Regions from separate parts of the Mesorhizobium delmotii genome, predicted to be linked through region 2. Evidence: predicted binding sites of a transcription regulator. Region 2 holds the regulator's gene; each other region holds the start of a gene.

Region 1 (2,268 bases), on a different contig from region 2:
TGTTACGGCACAGGCGGGCGACGCTTGTTCAAAAAATATCCGCGCCGTTAAGGCTTCATTAAGCTTTACAGGCGTTTACTATGTGCATCCAGTGATCTGGATTCTTACCGAGTGGTTGGAGCCACTTTGTTTGACGCCTCCCTGTTAAACTCCTGAGAGCCGCCTTATCCGCGGCTCTTTTTTTGTCCGCGATCGGATTGCCGGGCGCCTGCGCCGCCGTTAACCGTTTGTTAAACATGTGCTTGCCTTCGCCGGCGGCGAAGCGCATTTTCAAGCCTCGGTCATATAGGGTGCAGGGCGTGACGGCGATGGCGCCGATTCGGCCGGCTGTAAGGCAAGTGCAGGGCGTATCGATGAACGATCTTTCGAAGGGAAGCGCGAAAACCATCAAGCTGGCGGAGCGCCGGGTTTTCTCCCAATCCTTCAAGCCGCTCTACCAGGAAGGGATGGGCCTGGTCGAGCAGGCGGCCGAATATCTGGACGGCAAGGGCCGGGCGGAGGCGAAGAAACTGTCCAGGCTGGCGGCGACGCTCTATGCGGCCGAATCGATGCGACTGACCACGAGGCTGATGCAGGTCGCCTCTTGGCTGCTATTGCAGCGCGCGGCGAATTCCGGCGAGATGACCCGCGATCAGGTTGCTTCCGAAAAATCCAAGGTGCGTCTCGACACCGCTTCCGCCAACAACGATGCCGCAGGCTGGGTCGAACTGCCCAAGGATTTTCTTGACCTCATCGACCGCTCGCTGCGCCTGCAGGCGCTGGTGCGTCGCATGGACGAGGAAATCTACGGCGGCGCCGTGGCCGACGTGTCGCCATCCGGCCGCCGCGTCAATCCGGTTTCCGATCAGATCACGCTGCTGAACACGGCTTTTGCCCGCGGCTGAGAGACTGTTTGGAAACTGTGCTCCGGCGGTATCTGATGGTGTTTTCTGCGCTTACCTACAGCGTCGCGCGTCCTTTGGACGCGCAAAGAACGCTGTAGCACTTTGGTTTTGCGCATGATCCTTTCCGAAAGTCTTTCCGATTTTCGGGGTCATGCGCGGGCTCACGGACCCAAATGTCCGCTCCGCTCCGGTTCTCGAAACCACCACCATATGACTCGCCGGAGCGACTTTCGAAACAGTCTCTTTGGCTCTTCCTGGACGCAGCGGAGCCTGTTTCTGGTTTGTTCACATTTCGCTGGCATCGCTGTCCGCCAAGGGTAGACTTGGCGGATGGGGGAAACGATTCGCATCATCGGTATCGATCCGGGGCTGAGGCGTACCGGCTGGGGCATCGTCGAGAGCCTCGGCAACTCGCTGCGCTTCGTCGCCTCCGGCACGGTGCGTTCCGACGACAAGGCGGCGCTGGCGACGCGGCTTTGCCAGTTGCATGATGGGCTTGCCGAGATCCTGCATACCGCCATGCCGCACGAGGCGGCGGTCGAGCAGACTTTCGTCAACAAGGATGCGGCCGCGACGCTGAAGCTTGGCCAGGCCCGCGGCATCGCCATGCTGGTGCCGGCGCTGGCAGGTCTGGTCGTTGCCGAATATGCGCCCAATGCCGTCAAGAAGGCGGTGATCGGCGTCGGCCATGGCGACAAGAAACAGATCCACATGATGGTCAAGGTGCTGATGCCGAAGGCGACGTTCGACACCGACGATGCCGCCGACGCGCTGGCCATTGCCATCTGCCACGCTCATCACCGGCAGAGTGTTGTCTATAGGATGGCGCTGGCATGAGGGACCACACATGATCGGCAAGCTCAAAGGCACGCTGGACGAGATCGACGAGGATTTCTGCATCATCGACGTGCACGGCGTCGGCTATGTCGCCCACTGCTCGGCGCGCACGCTGGCCGCTTTGCCGGCACCCGGCGAGGCGGTGGTGCTGTTCATCGAGACCTATGTGCGCGAGGATATGCTGCGGCTCTACGGTTTCCAGTCGGTGCTGGAGCGCGAGTGGTTCCGACTGTTGATGAGCAATGTGCAGGGCGTCGGCGCCAAGGTGGCGCTGGCTATTCTGTCGACGCTGGCGCCGGCCGATCTGGCCAATGCCATCGCGCTGCGTGATATTGCCATGGTCAGCCGCGCGCCCGGCGTCGGCAAGAAGGTGGCCGAGCGCATCGTCACCGAACTGAAGAACAAGGCGCCGGCCTTTGCGGGCGCTGCCTCCGGCACCATCGGCCTGAAGCAGGAGCTTGGCGAAGGCGTCGCGCCGGCGCCGATCACCGACGCCGTCTCGGCGCTGGTCAATCTCGGCTATTCGCGCGATACCGCCGCCAATGCG
Region 2 (2,268 bases):
GACGGTCAACGATCGCTTTCGTCACGCGAAAACTTGCCGCTGGGACAGGTACCATCGCAATGACCTCCATCATTGCCGGCAGCGCCACCGCACTCTTCGCCATCTGGCACTTCCAGCGCGTCTCGCCGCTCAGCCTGTTCGCCAATCTGGCCGTCATGCCGATCGTCACGGTCGTCATGTTCCTGGCCGTCGTCAGCGCTTTGGCAATGCCGTTCGGCTTCGACGGCCCTTTCCTATACATGATGGGCAAGGGGCTGACGGCCATGATTGCAATATCGGGATGGATCTCCGAGCGGTCGCCGGTCGATGCCGTCGGGCTGATCTCGTTGCAGTCGGTTCTGCTGGTGACGGCCGCCCTGGTCATCGCCACGATGGCAACGACATGGTTGCGGCTTGCGGCACTTCCCTTTGCGCTCGCCGGCCTGCTGACGATTTCCGAGACGCGCACCCCCGACGTGCTGATTTCGGAAGATGCGCATCTGGTGGCGCTGCCGATCGGCGGCGGCGAACTTGCCGTCAACCGGGTGCGCTCGAACGAATTCACCACCGACAACTGGAAACATGCGCTGGTTTCAGCGACCATTGTCGAGCCGGAGACATTCGAAAAAGGAGACGTGCGGTTCGACATCGTCGACCCGGCCGACCTGCCGCCGGGAGCGCCCTTCTACTGCACTGCCGGCCTGTGCCTCGCCCGGCACCAGTCCGGCGCGATCATCGCGCTCGCCGACGACCGCAAATCCGCACGGCCAGCCTGTGCCTTTGCGGATTTGATCGTCATCGATGATGCCACAGCCTATTATAATCCCTGCCGCAATCCGCTGGTTCTCGTCGTCACCAAACGGCAGCTCGCTCGCATGGGCAGTGCCGCCGTCTTTTTCGATCCGCTATCGGCGACGACGCGCGCAGAAATCCAGTTTGCCGTCAGACAGCCCTATAGGCCCTGGCATGAGCAGCGGAGATTTTCGCGCGAGGCAAGGGGCCTGCCGCCATACCGCAGGGCCGAGAAACCCCAAAAGCCTGCCGTTCAGTAACGCCGGATCAGTCCGACGAGCTTGCCTTGCACCTTGACCCGGTCCGGCCCGAAGATGCGCGTCTCGTAGGCCGGATTGGCGGCTTCCAGTGCGATCGAGGCACCTTTGCGGCGGAACCGCTTCAGCGTCGCTTCCTCGTCGTCGACCAAGGCGACGATGATCTCGCCAGGCTGGGCGGTGTCGGCGTTGCGGATGATGACCGTGTCGCCGTCGAAAATGCCGGCCTCGATCATCGAATCACCCTTGACCTCCAGCGCGTAGTGCGTGCCGCCGGTGATCATGTCCGGTGGTACCGAGATCGAATGCGTCTGGTGCTGGATGGCGTCGATCGGCACACCGGCAGCGATGCGGCCCATCACCGGTATGGAGATGGTGGCAACGACGTCGTCGTCATTGCCGGCCGCGGGCATGCGCGAAGGCGCCGGCTTGATCTGTCGTCCGAGGCTGCCCTGCCCAAGGCTGCCCTGAATGACGCTTGGCGAGAATTTGCGCGCCGCATTGAGGCCGGGCGCGATCGAATCGGGCAGGCGCAGCACCTCCAGCGCGCGGGCGCGGTTGGGCAGGCGGCGAATGAAACCGCGCTCCTCCAGTGCAGTGATCAGCCGATGGATCCCCGACTTCGAGGCGAGGTCGAGCGCTTCCTTCATCTCGTCGAACGAGGGCGGAATGCCGCTTTCCTTCAGCCGCTCGTGGATGAACATCAGCAGTTCATGTTGTTTGCGTGTCAGCATCGCGACCCCCAACAGAATCAGAAAAACAAACCCAGAACAAACACTATCTGTTCCAGTTGTGTTCCGCAACCGTTTAAAATTTAATGAATGTGTTGACGTTTTGTTCAGCGTAGCATCAGCACGCTGCACGCGGCGCCCGTCGCGGCTGGGGGAGAGAACGGCTCGCGCACGATCAGCCCGTTGGCGTCGGCCAGCATTTTGAGCATCGAGGAATCCTGGATGCCGAACGGGGTCGCCAGCAGCGTGCCGGCTTCTTCGCTCACCACGGCGCGTACATAGTCCTGCCTGAGATCGTTGGCCGGCATGGCGGCGCCGAGCCGCGCCTGACGCATGTCCTGCCGGAAGGCGCGGCCGCCGAGCCGCGCAAGCAGCGGCGTCAGAAAGAGCTGCGTGCAGACCAGGCTCGCCACCGGATTGCCAGGCAGGCCGATGCAGCGGATGTCACCCAGCCGCCCGAACATCAGCGGCTTGCCGGGCCGCATGGCGATTTTCCAGAAATCGAGCGT
Region 3 (2,268 bases), on a different contig from region 2:
TTCGAAGGCATGACGACCGTCGAGGAGCAATAGCCTCTCAGTCGTCGCCCTCGACGACCCTCAGTCTCAGCTGACCGGTCTTGGAGTCGGCGACGCGCGCACCCGCTTCGGCCTTCGCGCTGGCCCCCGATCCGGCGTCGCCCTCCGTCGGCTGCGCGCCGAACTCCAGCGCCTCGATCTTCTGGCCGCGCTTGGTCACCTTCGACGTCGAGACGAGGATATCGTCGATATCCTTGGCCGACTGGCCGAAATGGCTCTGCAGCTTGCGCACCCGCTCGTCGAGGCGCGAGACATCCTCCATCAGCCGGATGACTTCGCCCTGGATCAGATGCGCCTGTTCGCGCATGCGGGCGTCCTTGAGGATCGCCTGGATGACCTGGATCGACAGCATCAGCAGCGACGGCGAGACGATGACGATGCGGGCGCGGTGCGCCTTGTGGACAATCCCCTCGAAATTCTCGTGGATCTCCGCGAACACCGATTCCGACGGCACGAACATGAAGGCGGTGTCCTGCGTCTCGCCCTGGATCAGGTATTTTTCTGAAATATCGCGGACGTGCACCTCGATGTCGCGCCGAAACGCTTGGGCTGCGACCTTCTGCAAATCGACGCCTTCGGCGGCACGGATGGCGTTCCAGGCTTCCAGCGGAAACTTGGCGTCGATGGCAAGTGCGGGCGCGCCATTCGGCATCTTCACCAGGCAGTCGGGCCGGCTGCCGTTCGACAAGGTCGCCTGGAATTCGTAGGCACCGTGCGGCAGGCCGTCGGCGACGATCGCCTCCATGCGAGACTGGCCGAAGGCGCCGCGCGTCTGCTTGTTGGAGAGGATCGCCTGAAGCTGAACGACCTGGCCGGCGAGCGACTGGATGTTGCCCTGCGCCGTATCGATGACCGCCAGCCGCTCCTGCAGTCTGGCGAGGCTCTCATGCGTCGATTTCGTCTGCTCGGTCATGGTCTGGCCGAGACGGCCGGTCATCGCGTCGAGGCGTTGACCGATCGATTGTGTGAGTTCGGCCTGCCGCGCTCCGAACACTTCGGCGATGGCGCCGATGCGGCCCTGCATCTCGGCCTGGCTTTGCAAAATGCCGGCCATCCGCGCCTCCGCGTCACGGGCGTGGTCGGCGGCTTCGGCGGCAGCCACCGCACGCGCCTTGGCCGAGCGCCAGAGCGCGACGACAAGCGCCACGAACAGGCCCAGAAAAAGGATCGCGCCGAATGCCAGTGCGTGGCCGAGCGTGATCGTGGTGGCGCCGAGCCGGGCGATTGGTTCGGACAGGATGGTGGTCAGGTCATTCATATTGGGCAGCATAGATGATTCGGCCTGATGGCACAGATCAAAACGTGAACGCCGCTGCAAATGCCCCGGTTGACGCCTTTCGTGCGAGGTCTTAGGTGAGACGCCATGTCGATCAAACCGCTCATCATCCTTCCCGATCCCGTCCTGCGCCAGGTTTCGAAACCGGTCGAGCGCGTCGACGCCGCTTTGCGCAAACTTGCCGATGACATGCTGGACACGATGTATGATGCGCCGGGCATCGGTCTGGCGGCGATCCAGGTCGGCGAGCCGCTGCGCATGCTGGTGATCGACCTCGCCAAGGAAGACGAGCCGCCGGCGCCGCATGTCTTCATCAATCCCGAGATCCTTGAGAGCGCCGATCAGCGCTCGGTCTACGAGGAGGGTTGCCTGTCGATTCCGGATTACTATGCCGAGGTCGAGCGCCCCGCCGCTGTGCGGGTGAAATATCTCGATCGCGACGGCAAGCTGCAGGAGATCGAGGCCGAAGGGTTGATGGCGACTTGCCTGCAGCACGAAATCGACCATCTCAACGGAGTTCTGTTCATCGACCACATCTCGAAGCTGAAGCGCGACATGGTGGTGAAGAAGTTCAAGAAGCTCGCGAGGGACAAGACGCCGGGCAAGTTGGTGGGATAGGGCGATACTCGCGCAGTTTGATGCTGAACCTTTCGAGAATATTGGCGGGACAGCGCCCCTCTGCCCTGTTCCAGATCAGGAATGGAGACGCCGATGAGCGACATGCTGATCAGAAATATTCCCGAACCCTTGAAGCGGGAAATCGAGCAGGCGGCGCGTAAGAGCGGCCAGAGCGTCTCGGGCAAGGCGATCGCTCTTCTGCGCGAAGGCATGGTCGCCGAAAGGCAAGCCAGGCTGGAGCCGGGTCGCTCGGCATGGGACGCTATTCGCGCGACTTTCGCTGCTGAAAACGCAATTGGCGATGAATTCGCCAAGCTCATGAACGAAATCGAAGC

What was found. Region 2 encodes LexA, which represses DNA repair genes until DNA is damaged. Its sites were predicted from a motif close to TGTTCNNNNTGTGTTCNG; they were not measured.
Region 1: a site for LexA is predicted at 1,156-1,173, ahead of ruvC (crossover junction endodeoxyribonuclease RuvC). Genes of this name have one in related genera too.
Region 3: a site for LexA is predicted at 1,331-1,348, ahead of BQ8482_RS02655 (DNA recombination protein RmuC). Genes of this name have one in related genera too.

The regions. Positions count from the first base shown of each region.
Region 1 is NZ_FUIG01000043.1:10,706-12,973, forward strand. It holds gene rcdA (protease adaptor protein RcdA) at 354-884, shown strand; gene ruvC (crossover junction endodeoxyribonuclease RuvC) at 1,215-1,721, shown strand; gene ruvA (Holliday junction branch migration protein RuvA) at 1,732-2,268, shown strand, end outside.
Region 2 is NZ_FUIG01000002.1:164,168-166,435, forward strand. It holds gene BQ8482_RS00885 (ComEC/Rec2 family competence protein) at 1-1,031, shown strand, start outside; gene lexA (transcriptional repressor LexA) at 1,025-1,762, opposite strand; gene BQ8482_RS00895 (molybdopterin molybdotransferase MoeA) at 1,867-2,268, opposite strand, start outside.
Region 3 is NZ_FUIG01000013.1:254,491-256,758, forward strand. It holds gene BQ8482_RS02650 (GFA family protein) at 1-33, shown strand, start outside; gene BQ8482_RS02655 (DNA recombination protein RmuC) at 38-1,297, opposite strand; gene def (peptide deformylase) at 1,403-1,933, shown strand; gene BQ8482_RS02665 (plasmid stabilization protein) at 2,027-2,268, shown strand, end outside.